3 regions of the Thalassotalea fusca genome follow, and region 2 is predicted to be linked to each of the others. Evidence: predicted binding sites of a transcription regulator. Region 2 holds the regulator's gene; each other region holds the start of a gene.
The links. The regulator LexA, encoded in region 2, represses DNA repair genes until DNA is damaged. The targets are predictions, from matches to a motif close to TACTGTATNNNNATACAGTA.
Positions count from the first base shown of each region.

Region 1: a site for LexA is predicted at 4,213-4,232, ahead of dinB (DNA polymerase IV). Genes of this name have one in related genera too.
Region 3: a site for LexA is predicted at 1,641-1,660, ahead of imuA (translesion DNA synthesis-associated protein ImuA). Genes of this name have one in related genera too.

Region 1 covers NZ_JBQRUN010000006.1:111,473-119,197, forward strand. Annotated here, with positions in the region: gene ACSLUK_RS09535 (hypothetical protein) at 113-2,083, shown strand; gene ACSLUK_RS09540 (MBL fold metallo-hydrolase) at 2,164-3,015, opposite strand; gene dinB (DNA polymerase IV) at 3,090-4,169, opposite strand; gene nqrM ((Na+)-NQR maturation NqrM) at 4,359-4,583, opposite strand; gene ACSLUK_RS09555 (FAD:protein FMN transferase) at 4,640-5,671, opposite strand; gene nqrF (NADH:ubiquinone reductase (Na(+)-transporting) subunit F) at 5,813-7,036, opposite strand; gene nqrE (NADH:ubiquinone reductase (Na(+)-transporting) subunit E) at 7,099-7,722, opposite strand.
Region 2 covers NZ_JBQRUN010000002.1:116,528-124,252, forward strand. Annotated here, with positions in the region: gene ACSLUK_RS02900 (SURF1 family protein) at 1-276, opposite strand, end outside; gene ACSLUK_RS02905 (DUF2909 domain-containing protein) at 309-518, shown strand; gene ACSLUK_RS02910 (cytochrome c oxidase subunit 3) at 640-1,524, opposite strand; gene ACSLUK_RS02915 (cytochrome c oxidase assembly protein) at 1,556-2,113, opposite strand; gene ctaD (cytochrome c oxidase subunit I) at 2,130-3,719, opposite strand; gene coxB (cytochrome c oxidase subunit II) at 3,731-5,212, opposite strand; gene lexA (transcriptional repressor LexA) at 5,810-6,424, opposite strand; gene ACSLUK_RS02935 (SUMF1/EgtB/PvdO family nonheme iron enzyme) at 6,623-7,725, shown strand, end outside.
Region 3 covers NZ_JBQRUN010000002.1:399,516-407,240, reverse strand. Annotated here, with positions in the region: gene ACSLUK_RS04070 (Y-family DNA polymerase) at 1-951, opposite strand, end outside; gene imuA (translesion DNA synthesis-associated protein ImuA) at 954-1,634, opposite strand; gene ACSLUK_RS04060 (hypothetical protein) at 1,966-2,250, shown strand; gene ACSLUK_RS04055 (hypothetical protein) at 2,604-3,140, opposite strand; gene ACSLUK_RS04050 (hypothetical protein) at 3,149-3,409, opposite strand; gene ACSLUK_RS04045 (hypothetical protein) at 3,413-4,864, opposite strand; gene ACSLUK_RS04040 (hypothetical protein) at 4,951-5,505, opposite strand; tRNA gene ACSLUK_RS04035 (tRNA-Leu) at 6,017-6,101, opposite strand; gene secG (preprotein translocase subunit SecG) at 6,109-6,507, opposite strand; gene tpiA (triose-phosphate isomerase) at 6,514-7,281, opposite strand; gene glmM (phosphoglucosamine mutase) at 7,382-7,725, opposite strand, start outside.

The sequences.
Region 1 (7,725 bases), on a different contig from region 2:
CGATACTTGGGATATCTTTTTACTTTATGCGAATAATCGCGCAAAATAGCCTAAATAATAATAGGTAAGTAACACTTATTTGTTACCCAAAAATAACGAAACAGGGACCTGTATGAAGGAACAGATAAAAAGCCTTTATAAATTATTCACTGCATTGATTATTGCCTCATTAGTGCAAGCTTGTGGCGGCAATAGCGAAAATACAAAAGAACCAGTGTATTCAATTTCGGCTGATACAACAGCCATCGACTTTAGCCATGAAGTTTTACAAGCATCAGATGAAGAAGTTGCAGTTCAAGTTACTTTCGACGGCAATGGTTTGTTGGTAGGGTTTGCGCCAAACGCCGCTCCGCATGCGTTTGTTAAATTTCGTACTGAAAATGTCACCAGCAATTCAGCAACAGTCTATGTCTCGTTAAATGGTACCGAAAATTTAGCACCAACCTTAATAGACACTAAACTTAGGCTGTCTACAGGCGATGTTGATCAAGTAAATCTCGCACACCACGATATCGACTTGTCAATTCTGATCTGGCAACTAACCACTAACCAATCTGAAATAGTATTTAACGGCACTTTAGGTGACACGGCAATCGCAGCTCAAACACTTAGTGTTACCAGTGTAGATAACCAATGGACAGCGACATCTGATGTTGACTGGCTAGTGTTAGACAATGTCGAAGGCACTGGCAACGGTGAAATATCTATAACACCTGATTTATCCGCCTTGACAGATGCAGGCCTTTCAAATGCGACCATAACGCTGACTGAAGTAACGTCTGGAGATACCAAAGCAATCCCTGTTGAGCTAGGCCTCGATAATATCTATCTTTACGCTAATCAGGATGCTATTTCGTTTGTTAACAGTGCCAATAGCAGTACGCTTGTTGCGACCTTAGATGTTAATTCGAACCACGCTTCGCAGCTTAACTGGCAAGCAACGACAACCGTTGACTGGTTAACCCTTTCTGCAAATAACGACACAAATCAGTTAACCGTTAATGTAATTCCAGAAAGTTTGCCTGAGGGTGATTGGCATCAAGCAACCATTGAAGTTGCAGCAACAGAGAATGACAAAGTAATTACCGACACTATTGCTGTTTCAGTATATAACACGGCCAATGAGCTAGTCAGCACAACAGTATCGGCAATCACTGTTAACGATAACGCGATAGCCTCAACGGCTACTCAGCCACACATCTTTGTAGGCAAAGCTAATAGCATTGACGTTTACCACAAATATACACATGAATTACTTGCTAGCCATGTAGTATCGCCAGAAGGTACGCTAGTAGAACAGTTTATAGTTCACCCTACGGGTTCGCACTTACTTGCTAAAGCGGTTGAAACGGTTACTGACGAACAAGGTAATGAAACACAAGTCACTCACCGTTATAAAATCACGCTAGACGACTTCACTGTAGAAACACTTGACGCAGTGACAATTGACTTTGAACCGGTGCGCTATATCTCGATTGCTGGCCGCTATTTTGTTGTTACCCAATTACTAGAGTTGGCTGACGAAAGCCTTGTCCAACAGTTCTGGGACGCTAACAATGCATTTTTCAGCAGTAGCATTGATGTAGCCAATAGTGTCAGTACACTCTATGCGCTAAATACTAACAGCGCCACCATTAATCGCTTTTCGTTCATTGTGAATGACTTTACGTCAGAAAGAGTATCTATGAGCAATACTCATCAATATCGTCCTGAATTGCTCGGCGATGGTGAACTTGTTCGTAGCCTTGTTGTAGATGCCAATGAGACAAATATCTATGCAAACAGCCCAACGAGTGAGTGGATTAGCTTTGACGGTGAAACGTTTAGCGATAACGGGCTATTACCTCAAGCCGATGAATCTACCACCATAGACGTATTAAAGTCGAACGACAACAACACGTACTATATTCGTTTTAATCCTACTGAAGGCTTTGTTATTGATGTTTACGATAATAGCCAATCTCAAGTAAGCTCAACGGCAACTGGCGGTCCTCAACCATCTCAGGCGCTGTTAACGGAAGACAGTAAGTTAATGGTATTGTATTCAGCCGGCGCACAGGTTCTTCAGCTTATTGCACTATAGATAGCTTGATTTGCTCTAAAATATGAAAGGTGCTGATTTACATCGGCACCTTTTTTTTTGTTCAATGAAAAATTACGAGACTAATGGGCATCCATATCTTTAAGCAATGTTTTTAGCCACTTCTCTTCAGTAATGAAGTTCCATGATAGGTGTTGATAATCTGGCCCAAGCCCTTGCACCAATATTTGTTCATCTGACATCCCAGCCAGTTTCGATTGTTCAACAAATTTAATACTGAAACGTATCATTTCAGCAATTGCTCTTAGTCCAGTTTTATCACTGAGTTTGCCGTGTCCCGGTATAATTTTAATGTCATCAGGAAGCTCTTCTAATAGGTATTCAATGTTTTCTAAGTAGCCGTTAACTGTTCCACCAGCATCAAGATCAATATAAGGAAAGCGCCCTTCAAAAAACAAATCGCCAGCATGAAGCACATTCGCATTATTGAATAACACAACAGAGTCACCGTCAGTATGGCCATTAGACAAGTGAATTAACTCAACCTTTTCGTCGGCGAGATGAATATTGACGCCATTCTCATAAGTCACCACAGGCAACGCACCTTGTGCAATATCACTTTTCTTAGCGAGCCTTTTTCTAACATTTTCGTGAGCAAAAATTGGTGCATGGTGCGCAAAATAAGCATTACCGCCTGTGTGATCACCATGGTAATGAGTATTCACGATGTATTGAATGGGCTTATCTTCAATAGCTTTTAACGCAGTTTCAATTTTTTCTGCCAGTGGCGCAAATTGATCGTCGACTAATAACAGACCATCTTTTGTAGCCAGTACGCCAATGTTGCCACCTGCGCCGGTCAGCATATAAACCTTACCTGACACCTGAGTAACATTGATCTTTATATCATCAGCCCGTTGTGCTGCGGAATTAAGTGATAAAAATAGCAATATTGTCGTTAAGAGTATTCTCATGCTTTGTCCTATTATTGTTGGTTTGGCACGCAACCGTCGAGTGTACATATTTCACCCAATGTAACCCTGAAACACTAAATAGGCAAAGATAACTGGTCACTTTCTTTATTACTTGCTGTCAAATTGTTAAGACCAACAGAAATGCCAACTAATCGAATCTTTCTACCATTCGATCTTTCTAACGCGCGTTGTAATAAGGATTCAAAAAGATTCGGCTCAATGGAAACGGCTTGTTGCTCTACGGTAGTTAGCGCAAAGTCATCAAATTTGAGTTTTACCGTGAGCTTGCTAATACCCCGTGCTTGGTGTTTGTCATAACGCGCCTTGAGTTTGGGTAACAGATCTTGTATTACGTCGCGACATTCTGATTGCTCGGCTATATCCTGCGCGAGTGTTTTTTCTACCCCCACAGTTTTTCGTTCACGGTGGGTGACAACTTCACGACAATCTTTGCCGAAGCTTCTCTGATATAAGCTCTCTGCTTGTTTACCAACTAACAATTGTAATGCCGCAGGCGTACTAGCACGTACATCTCGACATGTAACCAATCCTGCCTGCATTAATCTTTGTGCCGTTTTAGGACCAACACCAGGTATTTTTATAAGTGGTAAGTCAGCTACAAATTCATCAACCTTATCGGGTGGTATAACACAAATACCGTTGGGTTTGTTTTCATCACTGGCGATTTTGGCAATGAATTTATTCGTTGCCACGCCAGCAGATGCAGTAAGCTGCAATTCGTTAAAAATGTCACAGCGAATCGCTTCAGCAATGCGTGTGGCACTTCCACCGAATAGTGTGGAATCTGTAACGTCTAAATACGCTTCGTCTAATGATAAGGGTTCAATAATAGACGTATAGCGTCTGAATATTTCATGAACTTGTCGTGACACGTCTTGGTAAACCGACATTCGACCATTCACAATCAACAACTCTGGGCACAGGGATTTAGCTGTCATCGCAGGCATAGCAGATCTTACTCCAAATGCACGAGCGGCGTAATTACAGGTACATAACACACTTCGCGGCCCATCACCGCCTACGGCAATTGGCTTATTGCGATAAGCAGGGTTATCACGCATTTCCACTGCGGCATAGAAGCAGTCCATGTCGATGTGAATAATTTTTCTCTGTTTTGGTTTGCCTATAGGCATAGCGACACCTACAAAAAACACTGTGACAGCCAACAAGTAACACAACTGTACAAAAACACAGTAAAAATAACAAGTAAAAGTACAGTTGAAAGCTGAGAAAGTTTCGAGAGTTACAGAAGATAGATAAATTGATTAGCGATCTAGAGAAGCGTTGCTAAACAAAAACGCGACCCTCATGGTCGCGTTTTATTATAAATTTTTAATGTCGATTTGTTGCTGTTCTTTCATCGCAGCTTTACGTTCACGCTCTTGGCGTTTTTCGCATGGGTTGTCACAATTACATGCTTTATCAATACCAATAGAGCCTAAACCACCACAGCTACCAGCCAACGTTTTTTGCTGGAATATATAACCTACTGCCATTGCAGCAAAAACAACCAGAAAAAATCCCAATGTGACAAAAAATAATGTCATAGTACCGCCCCAACTTTTATAACTTCAAGCAATCGATTGCGCCCAAAAGCAATCAGCTACTTCATATATTGCATGAATTTTACCGTGCTTTGCTCAATAAAGCCATTTTCAGATTTATAAATAAGCAAAGCAGCAATATCATTTTCTTCAGCAAAGGCTAGTGCTTTTTTCTCCCCCATCACCATCATTGCGGTAGATAGGCCATCTGCTGTCATTGATGAAGGATGGATGACAGTAACCGAAACTAACTTATGATCAATTGGCTGTGCTGTGTGTGGGTCAATTATATGCGAGTAACGTTTGCCATTGTCCTCAAAGTAGTTGCGGTAATCCCCTGAAGTCGCAACCGCATTGTCCAAAGGTACAATAAATTGGTAAATAGCGCGCTCATTTGATACTGGCTTTTCAACGGCAACATGCCACAGCTCGCCAGTTTCCTTTTTGCCTTTCAAACGCATTTCTCCGCCTATTTCGACGATGTAGTTATTTATGCCTTTCTTCTCAATTAGATCAGCTACTACATCAACACCGTAACCTTTGGCAATAGTTGATAAATCTACATATAATTCAGGTACCAACTTGGTAAGTTTTTCACCATTGATCTCTAGCTTATCAATGCCCGATTGACTTCTCGCTAAGGCAATATCCTCTTCGCTAGGCACTACGTCTGGTCGTTTGTCAGGTCCAAAGCCCCATAAGTTAATCAACTTACCTGCTGTAACGTCCAACTTACCTTGCGAAAGCTTACCTAAGCGAATTGCTTCAGTCACTACCAATGCCAGCTCTGGCGATACTTGCACTGGATCTTGACCACGATATTGATTAAAACGCGAAAGCTCAGAGTCATCGATATAAGTAGACATCGATTGGTTTACATCAACTAACAGCTGATCGATTTCTGCTTGTAGTGCGGTTGTATCTAGCGAGCCTTTTTCAGTAACAATGGTTATGTTATACGTGGTTCCCATTGTCCGCCCTTGCAACTTAAATTTTTCATATGGATTGCTTTCATTATTTGGAAAGCACCCAGCTAAAAATACAGTTGCAACTGCCATTACGGCAATAGTGATATACTTGTTTACTTTCATAAAGTTCTCTCAAAATTTTATTGCTTATCTAAATAGCTTCAATGCTTTGGTCAAAACGCTTTAGATAAACAAACTATCTCTAGTTATTCCTAAAAGAAAAAGGTGGCAATTAAGCCACCTTTAATATCCTATACGGAGTGATTATCCGCCGAAGTCATCCAGTAAGATGTTTTCGTCTTCAACACCTAAGTCTTTCAGCATACCAATAACAGCAGCGTTCATCATAGGTGGTCCACACATGTAGTATTCACAATCTTCTGGCGCTTCATGATCACGCAAGTAGTTCTCATACAATACATTGTGGATGAAGCCAGTCATACCATCCCAGTTATCTTCTGGTTGCGGATCTGACAATGCAACATGCCAATCAAAATTGTCATTTTCAGCAGCCAAGCCATTGAAATCGTCTTCATAGAACATTTCACGTAATGAACGTGCACCGTACCAGAAAGAGATCTTACGCTTAGAGTTAAGTCGCTTAAGCTGATCAAAAATGTGAGAACGCATAGGTGCCATACCTGCACCACCACCGATAAATACCATTTCTGCATCAGTGTCTTTCGCGAAGAACTCACCGAATGGACCAGAAATTGTTACTTTATCGCCTTCTTTCAAGCTCCAAATATATGAAGACATTTTACCTGCTGGTAATGAAAGATTGTTTGGCGGCGGCGTAGCAATACGCACGTTAAGCATGATGATGCCTTCTTCTTCTGGATAGTTCGCCATAGAATACGCACGTAGTGTGTCAGTATCTACTTTAGACTCAATATCGAAGAAGCCAAAACGCTCCCAGTCACCGCGATATTCTGCAGGAATATCGAAGTCTTTATATTTTACATGGTGGGCTGGTGCTTCAATTTGAATATAGCCACCCGCACGGAACGGTACAGACTCACCATCAGGAATTGCGAGTTTCAATTCCTTAATGAAAGTCGCTTTATTATCGTTAGAGATAACAGTACATTCCCACTGTTGAACACCGAAGATTTCGTCTTCAAGTTCAATATCCATGTCTTGCTTAACCGCTACCTGACAAGATAGGCGGCAGCCTTCCCTTGCTTCACGTTTAGTAATGTGACCTAATTCAGTAGGTAGAATATCACCACCACCTGAATGTACGTGTACACGACACTGACCACACGTACCACCACCACCACAGGCAGATGGTACAAAAATACCCTGATCAGCCAACACGCCTAAAAGCTTGCCGCCGGCTGCAGCCGTAACCGATTTGTCAGGGTCACCGTTAATAGAGATGATTACATCACCAGAAGATACTAACTTGGATTTGGCAAATAAAATTACCAAAACAAGTGCAATAACTATAGCTGTAAACATCGATACGCCGAGAATAATTTCCATCGACTTTTCCTTAGCACTTATCTTGAGAAGGCAAACCGAATTTACCTTCTACGTTAATCTTATTACAACGAAATACCACCGAATGAAAGAAAGCCAAAAGCCATCAATCCAGACGTGATAAACGTAATACCCAAACCTTTAAGGCCAGCTGGTACATCTGAGTACTTCATTTTCTCGCGTAAACCCGCGAGCAAAACGATAGCCAACGCCCAACCTATGCCCGAACCTAGTCCGTAAACAACACTTTCACCCAACGTCAGATTCTTAGCTACCATAAAAGATACGGCACCAAAAATCGCACAGTTAACTGTAATGAGCGGTAAGAATATACCAAGCGCTTGATATAACGCTGGGAAGTACTTATCTAAAACCATCTCTAGAATTTGAACTAATGCAGCAATTACACCGATAAAGGTAATGAACGACAAGAAACTCAAATCGATTGATTGCGTTGGGTCAGTGATGCCTAATACGCTATCTAACGCACCTGGTGCCAAAATATTTTGATAAATAATTTGGTTAACCGGTACGGCAAGGCCAAGTACAACAACTACAGCTACGCCAAGACCAATCGCAGTATCAACTTTCTTAGATACAGCCAAAAATGTACACATACCTAAGAAAAATGTTAACGCGATATTTTCAATGAAGATTGCTTTAATGAAAATTGATAAATAATGTTCCATCGT
Region 2 (7,725 bases):
TAAAAGCAAAATATGTTGCTCATCAAAATCGCCCGTTACTGTCACAGGCAGATCATTAATCTCTTCACTGCCATCTTTCATGGCTAATATTTGTGCCAAGTTAAGTGCCTGATGACTTGTTAGCGCCTCAATACGCGCCAAACGTTGCTCTTTTTCAACCGCTCTTGCCGATTGCCACAATCCCAGCTTGATTAATCCAATAAATACCAGCAAAGTAAGTACAACAATTAACCAGTTGACTTGTTTTACTATTTGTTTGCTGTTTACGGCTGACACAATCAACTACTACCACCTGATAATGAGGGTTTATGTTTATTAAGATTGCCGTTGTCGGCTTGCTCATCTTTATGATTTATAACTTGTTCAGAGCACTTGTTATTATGAACAGTAACGACCCAAACAAGCCCAACATGTCAAAATTTATTGGTCGTCGTGTAATGACATCAGCGTTCATCGTCTTATTATTACTGATCGGCATATTAACTGGCGTTATTACGCCAAATCCAAGGCCCTACTAAAAACAAATTTGTTTATTCTGGCAAATGCTGAGCAGGCATGTGCGTTCAATTTTTACACAACTCAATCTTACAAACAAAAAGAGAAAGCCAGTGCTTTCTCTTTCTTAATCATATGTATTAATTAAATAATATAGACAAAGATAAATAGTGCCACCCAAACAACATCAACAAAATGCCAATACCAACTTGCTGCCTGAAAGGCAAAATGATTTTCAGGTGTAAAATGACCTTTGAACACACGAATTAGCATCACAATTAGCATCACTGTGCCCAATGTTACGTGCATACCATGGAAGCCAGTCAACAGATAAAATGTATTGCCATAAATACCACTATCTAAGTACAGCTTCATTTCATCAGCATACCCATGAGAATATTCGAGCCCTTGGCAGTATAAGAACACGAGGCCTAATACAACCGTTATGCTAAGCCAAACTTTAAGCTGTGCACGTTTGCCTTTCTCCAACGCAACGTGTGCAAAGTGAGCAGTAAATGAAGAGGTCAATAATAAGATGGTGTTGATTAATGGTAACCCATACCACCCCATAGCCGTTGTTTCGGTGCCGTCTGGTGTTTTGATAAGCGGCCATTCTGCAACAAACTCAGGCCATAATACGGCATGGGTCATCGCATTATTGCCTTCGCCGCCAAGCCAAGGCACTGAAAGTGTTCGAGCGTAAAGTAGCGCGCCAAAAAAAGCCGCGAAAAACATGACTTCTGAAAAAATAAACCAGCTCATCCCCTGACGAAATGAGTTATCCATTTGATGGCTATATTTGCCCGACATTGACTCTTCAATGACGTTATTAAACCAACCAAACATCATGTAAATGATAAGTGCAATACCCGCAATTAGTACGTAACCGCCAATACCGCCTTCAGGATTGTTTAGATTAGACACGTAACTGCCCGCGCCAATCGCTATTAAAAATAATGCGACTGCACCTACGATCGGCCAGTGACTTTGCGCCGGTACGTAATAAGTTTCATATTCTTTTGTAGTCATAGCTATTCCCCTATGTATTCGCGTATGACGCTTATGATTCGACTTTGCCCGTTATGTCATACAAAGTGTATGACAAAGTTAGCGTAGACACATCGTCGGGCAATTCAGGATCAACATAGAACTGTAATGCCATCTCAATATCTTCGCTTGCCTTTAACGGCTGTTGATTAAAACAAAAACATTCGGTTTTCTGAAAATACAGCGCGGCTCTTCCAGGCGACACCGACGGAACTGCTTGTCCGATTATGTCGCGAGTAGATTCATTTTTTGCATAGAACTTCACTAACTTCATTTCACCTGGATGCACTTTAATTTCATTCATCATAGGTTCAAATTGCCACGGAATTCCCTTCGCTGTTCTGCTAAGAAATTGCACGGTTATAGTACGGGAAGTATCTATTCCGTCTTCGTTCACTGCCGCCGCCGTATTCGCTGTTTTACCGTTTAACCCAGTAATATCACAAAACACGTCATACAAAGGTACAAGTGCAAAACCAAACCCAAACATAGCGAACACCACTAGTACGAGCTTCTTCACCGTTCTCTGTGTATTAGCTTCTCGTTGACTTTGATCTTGCGTTGTACTCACGAGTTATCCCCTGTTATTAGTCAATTTTAGGTGGTTTTTCAAAGGTGTGGTAAGGCGCAGGACTTGGTACCGTCCATTCCAACCCTTCTGCCCCATCCCACGGCTTAGCCTCAGCTTTCTTACCGCCTTTAATACACTTAATCACTAACACTAAGAAAATAAGTTGTGATAGGCCAAAAGCGAAGCCACCAATACTGACCCACTTGTTAAAATCAGCAAATTGCAATGCATAATCAGGAATACGTCGAGGCATACCCGCTAAACCTAAAAAGTGCATTGGGAAGAACAACAAGTTCACCGAAATCAATGAACACCAGAAGTGCCATTTACTTAAAGTGTCGTCATACATGTAACCCGTCCATTTTGGCAGCCAGTAATACACACCTGCATAGATAGAAAACAACGCACCAGTTACTAATACATAATGGAAGTGGGCAACAACAAAGTAAGTATCGTGATATTGAAAATCGATCGGTGTCATCGCCAGCATCAAACCGGAGAAACCGCCGATAGTGAACAAGATAACGAACGCAATTGAGAACAACATTGATGTTTCAAAGGAAATAGCACCGCGCCACATAGTCGCCACCCAGTTAAATACCTTAACACCAGTTGGGACGGCAATGAGCATCGTACAGTACATGAAAAACAACTCACCAAATAACGGCATCCCTGTCGTAAACATGTGATGTGCCCACACGATAAATGATAAGAATGCAATTGAGGCAGTTGCATATACCATTGAGCTATATCCGAATAACTTTTTACGAGAATATGCCGGGATAGTCGTTGAAACAATACCAAATGCAGGCAGTATCATGATGTAAACTTCAGGATGACCAAAGAACCAGAAGATATGTTGAAACAACACCGGATCTCCGCCGCCAGCAGCGTCAAAAAAGCTTGTGCCGAAATAGGTGTCGGTAAGTACCATAGTTACCGTTCCAGCCAATACTGGCATAACGGCAATCAGTAGGTATGCTGTGATGAAAAACGTCCAGACAAACAATGGCATTTTCATATACGTCATACCTGGCGCTCGCATATTCATTATGGTTACAACAATGTTAATTGCTCCCATAATTGACGAAATACCCATAATATGAACCGCAAACACGAAGAACGCTGTACTGCCATTACTGTACGTTGTAGACAGTGGCGCATAGAACGTCCAACCAAAGTTAGGTGCTCCACCTTCCATAAAGAAAGACATCAACAAGATGCTGAAAGCAAAAGGTAGAATCCAGAAGCTCCAGTTGTTGAGTCGTGGTAATGCCATATCAGGCGCACCAACCATCATCGGCAACATCCAGTTGGCCAACCCCGTAAATGCCGGCATGATGGCACCAAACACCATAATCAAACCATGCACTGTCGTCATTTGGTTAAAGAAATCTGGGTCGACAATTTGCAAACCAGGCTGGAATAATTCTGCGCGGATCACCATTGCCATGGCACCGCCAGTTAAAAACATGATAAACGAGAACCAAAGGTATAAAGATCCAATGTCTTTATGGTTAGTTGTTAGCAACCAACGCTTTAATCCCGTCATTTTATGATCATGATGCTCGTGGTCATGCGAGTCATGAATAGCTTCAGTCGTCATAATGCTTCCCCTTACTTCGCACTCGCAGCATCTACATCTGCTGGTTGAACTAGATCGCCGGTGTCGTTACCCCAAGCGTTACGCTCAAAAGTCACCACTGCCGCGATTTCCGTTTTTGTTAATTGATCTTTAAATGGCGTCATTGCTGGGTTCTTTTGGCTGCCATTTAATACCATGTCGATATGCGCACTGACATCACCCAACACCATCGGGCTGCCTTTTAATGCTGGGAACGCTGGAGGTAGCCCTGCACCGTTAGCTTGATGACATGCTAAGCACTTACCGTTGTATACTTGCTCGCCCATCGCCATGAGCTCATCCATAGAATATGTTTTTGAAAGGTCTTCAGCAGGTGCTTTTTCTGCAGCGGCTTCTTGTACCGTCTCCACAACTTCTTCACTCACTGCAGGTACAGCGGTACTGGCGCCACCACTGGCAGCTTTAACATCTGCGGCTTGCACTAGATCGCCGGTGTCATTACCCCATGCATTTCGTTCATAAGTCACAACTGCTGCGATTTCTTTTGAACTTAATTGCTTACCAAAGGCTGGCATTGCTGCCTTACCGTTCAATACAATATCAATATGAGTGTTTATGGGCCCTGTGGTCGCAACTGGGCTTCCTTTAAGGGCTGGAAATGCTGGCGGTAATCCCATCCCTGAAGGTTGGTGACACGCTGCACAATACGCAGTGTAAGTTTGTTCACCTAACGACATAAGCTCTTCTTTAGACAGCGATGCAGTTAACGACGCTTGCTCAGCTGCAGCAGCTTCTGCAATAAGTCTATTTTGCTCATCAATCCAAGCGGCATAGTCTGCTTCAGATTTTACCTCAACGACAACAGGCATATAGCCATGATCTTTACCACAAAGCTCAGCACATTGGCCGCGGTAGATCCCTGGTTCATCAACGATGGTCCAAGCTTCATTAATAAAACCTGGGTTAGCGTCTTGTTTAACAGCAAACGCTGGTACCCACCAAGAGTGAATAACATCATCAGACGTAATTAAGAATCGAACTTTTTTATTGACCGGAATAACTAAGTGACGATCAACTTCCAGTAAGTAGTGTTCACCTTTTTCCGCTGACTGGCCATTTAGATTGTCATATTCTTCACGTGGAGTGGCCAATACAGAGTAAAACTCTATGTCTTGATCGAAATATTTGTAGTGCCATTTCCACTGAGAACCAGTGACTTGAATAGTGATATCAGAGTTGTCGTTGTTTTCCATTTCAACGAGCGTATTGGTTGCAGGAATCGCCATACCAATCAAAATGAGAATTGGCACTACCGTCCAAATAATCTCAACCTTTGTACTCTCATGAAATGTTGCTGGTGTTACGCCTTTCGATTTTCGATGAAAAATCATCGACCAAATCATAGCACCAAAAACGACTATCCCAATTACCGTACAGATGTAAAGCACGAACATGTGTAAGCCATACACTTCTCGACTTATCTCTGTTACCCCCTGGGTAAGATTAAGTTCCATTTCAGCCCAAGCTATACCGGGTAAAACTAAAAACCCCAATAACAGCCAACCTAGGTTACGTCTTTTCACTCGACATCTCCTCCGCCCTTTAAATGTAAAGTCATGCTTAGGCAGTAATACACAGCTCATGCTAGGCACGTCATTTTTATTTTTCTGTTGTTATTTTTGATTTGGCGTTTGCTACTGACTTCCGCAAGAAACCGTAACACCACCATATTCTTATTATTGCTTACTTTCTAATCTAGAATTACTTAATTATTAAACTAGGTCAATTTTTAATTTAGCGTGCTATGCTTAGAAATGGCAATAAAAACAATAGAGTTACCACTCTAAAAGCGCTATAACGCAGTGGTGACACGAACTACAGTAATTGTCGTATTTTTAAGCAGGCACTCGAAAAAAAGCTGATTTGACAAATTCGTGAAAAATTTTTACTGATTACTTTTTAATCTAAAACTCGTTTGAAAACGCGTTAGATAGGAAGTTTGGTATTGGATTTAATTAGGAGAGTAAGAAAAGATTCAAAAAACGGTAAAAGTTAGGCTTATTGAACATTCCGCCAATAAACCTAATAGTTAGCGATGATATATAAAACAATTACATCCAGTCAGCAGAACGAATTACACCAACGGCAATTCCTTCAACATTAAAATGTTGGTTAGCGAGATCTACTTTGATCGGTGCAAAGTCTTCATTTTCAGCATGTAAATACACCACATTACCTTCTTTTTTAAAGCGCTTAACAGTAACATCATCTTCTACACGCGCCACGATTACTTGACCGTTTTGCACATCAGTCGTTTGATGCACAGCCAGTAAATCACCATCTAATATGCCAATATCTTTCATACTTTCGCCATTTACCCGCAACAAATAATCCGCTGCAGGGTGGAAAAGATTACCATCAATTTGATAACGCTCTTCAACGTGCTCTTGCGCCAAAATTGGCTCTCCTGCAGCGACACGGCCAATAAGTGGTAGTCCTTGTTCTTCGGCATACTCTTCAGCTAGTCGAATGCCACGCGAGGTTCCTGGCAACATTTCAATGTAACCTTTTTTGGCCAGAGCTTTTAAATGCTCTTCCGCCGCATTTGCCGATTTAAAACCAAAAAAATCAGCAATTTCCGCACGTGTTGGTGGCATGCCGGTCGCTGATATTTTCTCTTTAATCAGATCAAAGATCTGTTGTTGTCTTGGGGTAAGTGGTCGCATAACAGCCCTGTATTTTTGAACAGTATCACTGTCATTGTATACAGCCTGTAAATAAACGCAAGGTATGTACTGAATTTAATCAGAAATTATCTATTCATATTTCTAAAATTTTTCTATTTTTAGCTAAAGCTAGGTTTTTCATAGGACTTTTCACCGCGCTATTGCTCATATTGCGCCAGTCTTTTACGAGGAATAACTATGAAAATAACTAAGCTTTTAATTGCTATGAGTATTGCCACTAGCAGTGTGTCCTACGCTATCAATAAACCAATCGAACCTGTCATGGTACAAATCCCTGCTGGCAGTTTCAAAATGGGGTCAACTAGCCGTGCTAATGCACAGCCTATTCACACCGTAAACATCCAGTCTTTTGGCATGAGTAAGTACGAGGTAACTGTTGCTGAATTCCGTCGTTTCGTTGAAATGACCAATTATCCTGTACCTCAAACGTGCCGACACGAGTTAGATGTGTGGTTTTTATTGCCCAGCAAAGGAAATTGGGAAACCAACAGGCTAAACACCAGTGAACATCAGCCTGTTGTGTGTATCAACTGGCAAGCCGCTAATGCGTACGCACAATGGTTAGCAAAAGAAACTGGCAGACCCTATCGACTACCTTCTGAAGCCGAATGGGAATATGCTGCGCGTGCTGGAACTAAAACCGATTATTACTTTGGAGATGATAAAGACAATACGCTCGTTTGTGATTATGAAAATACCGGAGATCGACGCGGTGAAAGCATATTGCAGCTCAATAACAATACAAGCTACTACAATTGGACCGGTGAAGTTGCAAATTGCGAAGATAATTCTGGCTACGCCAGTATCGTTGGCATGTACAAGCCAAACCCATTTGGATTACACGATATGGTCAGCAATGTAGTCGAGTTTCTCTCCGATTGCTACGTAGGAACTTATGAAGGTGCACCAACAGATGGTTCTGCACGTATTGACGGTAAGTGTGATCGTCGTGTAGTCCGTGGTAGTAGCTGGCACTGGAGTCACTTTCCATTAGCTAACCGCCGTTCAACAGACGAGATATTTTCTGGTGGTGTCAACGGATTTAGGTTGGTAATAGATAACCAAATCCCACCGATTTCGAACGAAACTAGGCAATTCATCCTATCACTTGAATTTGCTCAACAACAAGCACAGAAACGCCGTGATTTGCTACCCGAAATCCCCGCGCCGGTAAAAAATCTTCAGATTAGTCAAAACAGTAATAGTGTTAGGCTAACCTGGGACAACGATCAGCATGACCATACTGTTAGTTATCGCGTTTATCGCAATGCACTACCGGG
Region 3 (7,725 bases), 280 kb from region 2:
CACAACAGACTCCAACTGAAGCGTTGAAAGCTGTAACCATTTCTCAGCTTTATATTCTCCTTGTGCGGCAATTATCGATAAGCTTAAATCGTCACAATCACGTTGATGCAAAACGACGATAAGCTCACTGGCAGTTTTGTCTTTTAACCGTAAATAGTGCTCCAACAGTTTATACAACTTCAGTAAGGGCTTTTCTAAATACTGACTATTCGAGACTTCATGATATAGCTCTAAATACTGTTCGAAATGTTCCGGTGGTATATAAAAAGTCACATGGTGCCGAATATGCCCTGTTAATTGACCTATGTAATTAACAACGTCCAAACTAAAGCGTTTAGATAATTGAGGAAGCGATAAGGATAATAGTTCAGAAAACGTATGTATGCCGACTTTACGCAAACGAGACACCACTCTTTTATCTAAATCAGCACTGGCCAAAGGCTGCTTTTTTATCTGTTCAATAAGCCAATTTTTATCTGCTGAAATTCGATTTAACCCTTGCCTTGCCAGTATACGTGCGGCGTACGGCGAATAGCCTGTCGCATATTGGTAGCTAAACCCCAAACATTCTAAATGCTGAGATAACACGCGCCAATATTCAGCCAAATTGTGATGTAAACTCAGCATGCTACTAGCGCCAATCAATAAGCCGTTGGGAGGATATAAGGCGATATCAGCGGTTACCGAATACAGCCAATGTGCAATACGTTTTAATACCTTATTCTCAACCATTTGATCATAAGGTTTCACCTGAAGCTCAGCACAAAGCGAAGAAGCAGTGCCTAGCCCCATACCAACTTTTATCCCTTCATTAGCTGCCAATTGATTTAATTGAACAACTTCATTCTGTTTATCATGGACAATAATCAATGGGTATGTCTGAGCATCAGCTTGCTGATACATAGCATCAAGCTGCAATGACGGAAAATGAAGATAAAGCCACAGCGCCATACTTAACCTACATTGGCACTTGGAAAATGAATCAAATTGTTGGGTGCAGGTTGTAGCGTCAATGACGGCCACTGTTCAACCATATTCACAATAAAGCTATCGGTAGGCCAACCGCCTTTACGTTTATTCACTCGAACCGACAATCCCTGAGCATGAGGACGTAATGACAAGCTCAAATCAAAAGGCAGTGAAAGTGATTCAGCCTTCTTCGTACGTAAAATAAACTGGTGACTACACCCTACCTCACTCGCCACTTGTAATCGCTTAATTTGGTGAACTTCTAACGCGCTGTCTGTCCACATAACAACACTGTGGCAAACACCACTACGAAGACATTGTTCAGCCGCCCACAGTGCTTCTTGCTGCTTATCAGGATACACAACAATCACTTTATCTAATGCAAAGCCCTGCGCTATTAACGCCTGAGCACCAACAATACCCGGTGGCGAAATAAACACAATTAATCGCTCTTCAGTAACAGCACGCTTTAATACGGGTAGCAAAACACGAAGTTCGCCAATACCATAATTGGCTTGTATTTCTGTTACCCCTTTTTGAAAGCCCCCGTCAAGGCGTTGGTCTATCTCGCTATAACCTGTAGCATCAACATCCCGCACAGACATTTTTCTTGTGCCCTGCCAAACGAGTTGTTGATGCTGAAGTAAGTCTATTAAATTATTCATATAAACACCTGTATATTTTTACAGTATACAAATAATATTAGTAATTTTCTAGCGTATATTCTGATTAATTTTTAATTTCATTAATTAACAAAGACCTAATTCGCTAGCTAATTCATTGTCCAGCTTCAAGATGAAAACAATCGTGGTGATGCAATGAGATTAGAAGCGACTTACAAGATGCACAATCGCTCGATAAAAAAGTAATAAGCTCTGCAAAACAGGTAGCAAACAACCAATCAACTTAACAAGTAAAGCGGCCTATTTTTGGGAAAGCCTCCCTAATTTTGTTAAACTAAATATTGAACAGAACTAATTATATTGGTGAATTAAGATGTCGCAGTTTAATGTTACTAATATAGTGTTTGAATTGGATTGGATGAAGATACTTAATGACGCTATAAAATTACAAACAAATCAAACAAGTATGAATGAACAAGAGTTGACGATTCATCGTGATTTATGTATCGATGCTTACGGCTATCTTGTATCGTTAAAACAAGAGTTTAGCCTTAGAAGTGAACTTGACGTTGCTGATCAAATTCAAAAATGCTTGCTTAGCCTATCAAAATGTTTAATGTTCATTACCCAAACACTAGATACAATAAAGCAAAGATAAGGTAGCTTAATCACTACCTTATACCAATCCGCATAAGAGATTGCTCACTTAGCGAGAATTTAAAGGTTTAGAGGCAAGGCATTGATTGCTAAGAATGGTTATTCTCGGCAACTGCGTCCTGCGTTGCCCTAATGTCCCACATCCATGTGGGAACCTTGATAAAATCAATAACGCAGCATATAAGCCTTTAAAACTCGCCCTTTGGGAATGCATGGGCAACATGATAACTGCACAAAATAAGCTTAATGTAGAGCAACTATATCTACACTTATTTCGTTTGTTCTAATGTCGCCCATGTCATTCTAAGTGGGCAATTCTTTATACGGATTGGTATTATCTAATCAGGGTTAGTTCTAACCAAATAGCCCTGTGATCACACTAATGGCATCGTTTACGGCGTCACTTAAAACAGTGACAACGCTATTAGCTGAGCTAAATATGTCACCAAAAGCATTGGCAATCCCATCAAGCGCGTTGGTATATGCCTGATTCATTTTAGGAATAAGCGTCAACACAACCTGTTGTAAATTCTTTTGCTCATTCTTATCTAGCCGTTTAGAGTGTGTTTCCAAACTATTAATGAACTTTTCATTAGCTTTACTACACTGTGCGTTCATTTGGTTGAGTAAATTTAACCAGCCTTCGTCAATATTTTTAGTTTGTTGTTCTCGAACTAGCTCACCATGCTCAATAAGCTTAGGTTTTGCTTTTTGAATCATTTGACATACTTCATTTTTCCAAGCTTCCAAATAACCATCAAGCATTTTTTTTGTGTCAGCGTGTAATGTAATAGTAGACTTCTCATCTGCAACAGAAATAGATTTTTTTCCCTGCAAATACAACAGTAAATCATTCCACTTCAATTTTTGTTCAGTAATAACATCCATCATCAATATCCTTATTCCAATAGATGCCAATCCTTAACTAATACTGAGTTTTCTGTTACCTCAGCTTCAGCTTCAATTTTATGTCCGATAGCCGCATCAAACTCAGTATTTTGAAAAGGGTTAGCACCTATTTTTCTGATTAAATAAGGTTTCTTAAAATTTAATGCTTCTGTAGTACCATCACAGTAATCTATGTTTATTACTACAGCCAAATTCTCACTTTTAGAACCTGGTGCATAGTTAATCTTTTCTAAAAAACCAGTAACTTTCATTAATTAACCCTTCGAGTAAAGTATGTCTTTTTTAACCACTTTACCTTGCTCCTCAACTATATGTAATACAACATTACTCACTTGTCCTACAGCGACCCTTTCTACATTAGTATAAATAATAGAGTGAAAATTATGTTGTCGTGCAGGTCGCAAATTTTTGGCCGTTACACTTTCTTGCACTACATTGAGTTGACCGCTGTGAACAACAGGTTCCGATTTTATGCCTAACTTTTCAGTAATGGCATAAATTTCATCTTTTACCACATCTGGCATTGCCATAGATTTACTCACACTATAGTAAGCAATATTAGACTCTGTTAAATCAAAAGCTTTAGCCTTAGCCCTAGCTTTATCAGCTATAACAGGTGCTACTGTTGAATCCCCATAACAAACGAATTGTGCAATTGTTTTTAAATCTGCTGGTGTTAGCGGTGAACTTTGATGAATAAATTGCTGTCTGGCAATTAACATCGCATCAGCTAAATCATGACCTTGTCTCAATGCGTTAACATAAAACTGAGCAATATAATCGGCTTGCCCTTGACCACTTGCTGGGCCATAAGCAATATTCGTACTTCCGCAAAACGTTGACGCTTTGTTTTCTAAATAGCAATTACACAAGCCTGATTGTCCATTAACAGCATAAAGTTGTGCCCCATAACAACATTCCGCCGCAACAATTGCGAACTCTGCACTCTTTCCGGCAAGCTTATCTACAGAAAGAGCCACTGGATAATTTAACCCTTGTTGTCCATACCATTGTTGATCGTGGTCTGCGCCATGACAGTTGATAAAATGACAAGGTGCCCCAAGTTGACTATCAGACCAGTCGTTATTTTCTGGTGGGCAGTATTGGAGTTCATCATCATTACCAAATATATGCGTTACGCTTTCAGCCGTTGAACCTTGCCAAACTTTTGCCGAAATGGCTAAGTAATTATCATAATGAGATTTCTTTTGAGGTACTGAATTAATTGCCGTATCTAGTGCATTAAGCAATGCCGTTGCTTTAGTTGCTTTGATCACGTCAGGCAATCTTGTAATCGCAACAACCGGTTTTAAAAAGTCGGTAATTTTTTCGCTAAATGGTTCACTGCATGCGTAAGGTAAATCGGACGGTACGGCGTCATCTCCATCCGTTGTCATAGGGTTTTCTAATCGTTGAAATGGCACTACTTCTGGACCACCTAAGATCGTAACACTAGCGGGCTTTAATGCTGCTACCAGTGCGGTAATAGCGTCTTTATTTTGTTTCTCATCTTGCGAGTTAGTAACCACAGGCGCTTTAAATCCTTGCATTTTCGCGCTATCGTCAAGATAAATTACCTGAGAATCAATACCTCTTTGGTTATCCGCTTTGATCAGTGCGTTTAGCGACTTTTCAATTAAGCCAATTTCAGATACATATTTATGATTAAGAACAGACAAGTTTGAAATAATAAGCTTTTGTTTCATTGTTAATATCCTATAAACAAATACAAAAAAGCCGGAAATAACTGCTCCGGCTTACAAACATAACGGGAGGTTACGCTTTAGCGGTCTTAAAAAATACTCTCAATAGCACCTACAGCACTTTTGATGGCACCAGTTACAGCATTAATCACAGACTCAACAGCAGAAACTATTGCATTCCAAGCATCACTCAAGAAGTTAAGTACTTTGCTATAAATCCCCATCATAGGACCGATAGCAGCCATCGCTAATTGCTGAAGTGCAGTTTGTTGTGCAGGAGACATATTTGAGGAACTAGATTGTAAATTACTTACAAATTTTTCGTTTGCAGCTTTTGATTCTGCGTTCATTTTATCAAGAATGTTTTTCCAGCCACTTGTTGCTTCTTGTGTATTTCCATCTTTATAAGCATTTCCTTGTTCTTCTAGTGAACTTTTCTTATTTTCAACGTTTCCTTTTGAAGTTTTTTTCCATACACCTTGTTGCTCTGTAAGCAACGCTTCAACTTCCGGATCTTGCCCCTTGCTAGTTGGTAAAAACTTAAAGCTGTGTTTTTCACCATTCAGCATTTTAGTCAGTTCAACCCAATTCTTATTCACTTGGTTAATCAGTTCTTTTTCTTGAGGCATTGCAATTGTTGTCATTTGGATTCTCCATATCTATTTAAATGATTTGTGTGGCTAAAACCACATCAACAAGGTTAGTTGAGAGTGTCGCTATTTCAAGGAAACAACGAAAATAAAATAATCATTTGTTTACAATAGCTTAGAGTGAAGAATGATAGCCATTAATCTTAAGTTTATGAAATCAGTAGGTAAAAAAATTAAAACTATATTAATAAGGCAAACCATTTAAATTACATTTTTTATACAAAACTTCATCGAATATATAGCTATTTGTTAACGCTATTACCCCCTAGATGCTTGCTACTTACAAGAACACAGTGAGACACAATTAATTTAGCTAACCATTCAATACCTCAGCGATACTTTAGTTTCGATGCCGCGTGATATTGGCTGAGCTCAAAAATCATAGCTGTGATTAAATTGGAGAAATTATTTTAGCGGAAACCATCTATTAAAAGACGGCACAATTTACGAACGACAAAATAGCACAAAAAAAGGGCTGTATTTCTACAGCCCTTTATTCGTAATTTGGTGCGGATGGCGGGACTTGAACCCGCACGCCGTGAAGCACCACCCCCTCAAGATGGCGTGTCTACCAATTCCACCACATCCGCGAAACTTTTAGTTTGGAACGTCTGACGTATTATCTTGCTCAGTTTCTGTTGATACTGGAACGTCATCGTTCGCTGCTGCTTGAGGCTCAGCACTATCAGTAGGCACGTCGTCAGCAGGAATTGTTTGTTCAACTGGCGTTGCTAAATCATTCCACTCGTCAGTTGCTTTTACACGGTTAGCCGTTAAGTTACCAAGCACTAAGCTGATCGCGAAGAATGCGATGGCCAACCAAGTTGTTGCCTTAGTTAGGAAGTTACCTGAACCACTTGAACCGAAAATAGTTGCTGAAGAACCTGCACCAAATGATGCGCCCATATCAGCACCTTTACCTTGTTGAATTAACACTAAACCGATTAAGCAAAGCGCAACAAGTACGTAAATGATGATTAAAACTTGATACAACATTATGTCTTATCCTTTATAGGTTGAACAAATTTCTGCGAATTCGTCAACTTTCAAACTCGCACCACCAATAAGACCACCGTCTATATCTGGCTGTGCGAACAATTCATTACAGTTAGCGCCATTAACGCTACCGCCATACAATAATGAAATGCCTTCTGCAATTTCACTATCTAATTGAGCTAAGAAATGACGAATGAAACGATGAGTTTCTTGTGCCATTTCTGGCGATGCTGTTTTGCCAGTACCGATAGCCCAAACAGGCTCGTACGCAACAACAACACGCTTAAAACTTTCAATACCAATTGCATCAACAACCGGTTGTAACTGAGCGGCTAAAACTATTTCAGTTTGCTCTGCAGCTCGCTCTGCTTCACTTTCACCAACACATAAAATGGGTGTTAAGCCTGCCGATAAAACCTGTTTAACTTTATCTGCAACGTGAGTGCTTGTTTCTTTAAAGATGCTACGTCTTTCAGAATGGCCAACTATAACATAGTTAACATTCATTTCCTCTAACATATTTGTCGAGACTTCGCCGGTATAAGCACCCTTTTCGTATTCGCTAGCGTTTTGTGCGCCCAGAAATACGCGTTCATTTAGGTTTTTATGTTCTGCTTTTGCAGAAAACAAACCTAAATAAGGAAAACTAGGACAAACTACCACATCTACACTGTCAGCAATGTTGATTGAAGAAAGCTTATCGATCATGCTATCTACAAGTGATAAGTTTCCATTCATTTTCCAGTTTGCAGCAACTATAAAACGTCTATTCATTTGTCATTCCTTAATTGAAGCGGCGAGATATTATCGAACTCGCGATAAAGTTACAAGCATTTCGCTTAATAACTTTATCGTTTGCTCATATTTCAATCACTTAGCACGCAAGTTTTACGGCTTCTGCTATTTCATTAGCCAATTCGGTGACTTCTTCAACTTCAGGTCCTTCAACCATGACTCGAATTAACGGTTCAGTGCCTGACTTTCTTAACAATACACGACCTCGTCCGGTGAGTTTTTCGTTTACACGATGTACTGCACCAACCACATTGTCATCTTTGAGCGGATCTGAATCACCCGAAAAGCGTACATTGACCAATACTTGTGGAAGCTTGTTCATACCTTGACGGAGTTCGTATAACGACTTTTCTGAGCGACATACCGCTGTTAACACGTTTAGTGCCGCAATTATACCGTCACCTGTTGAAGTATGCTTAAGAT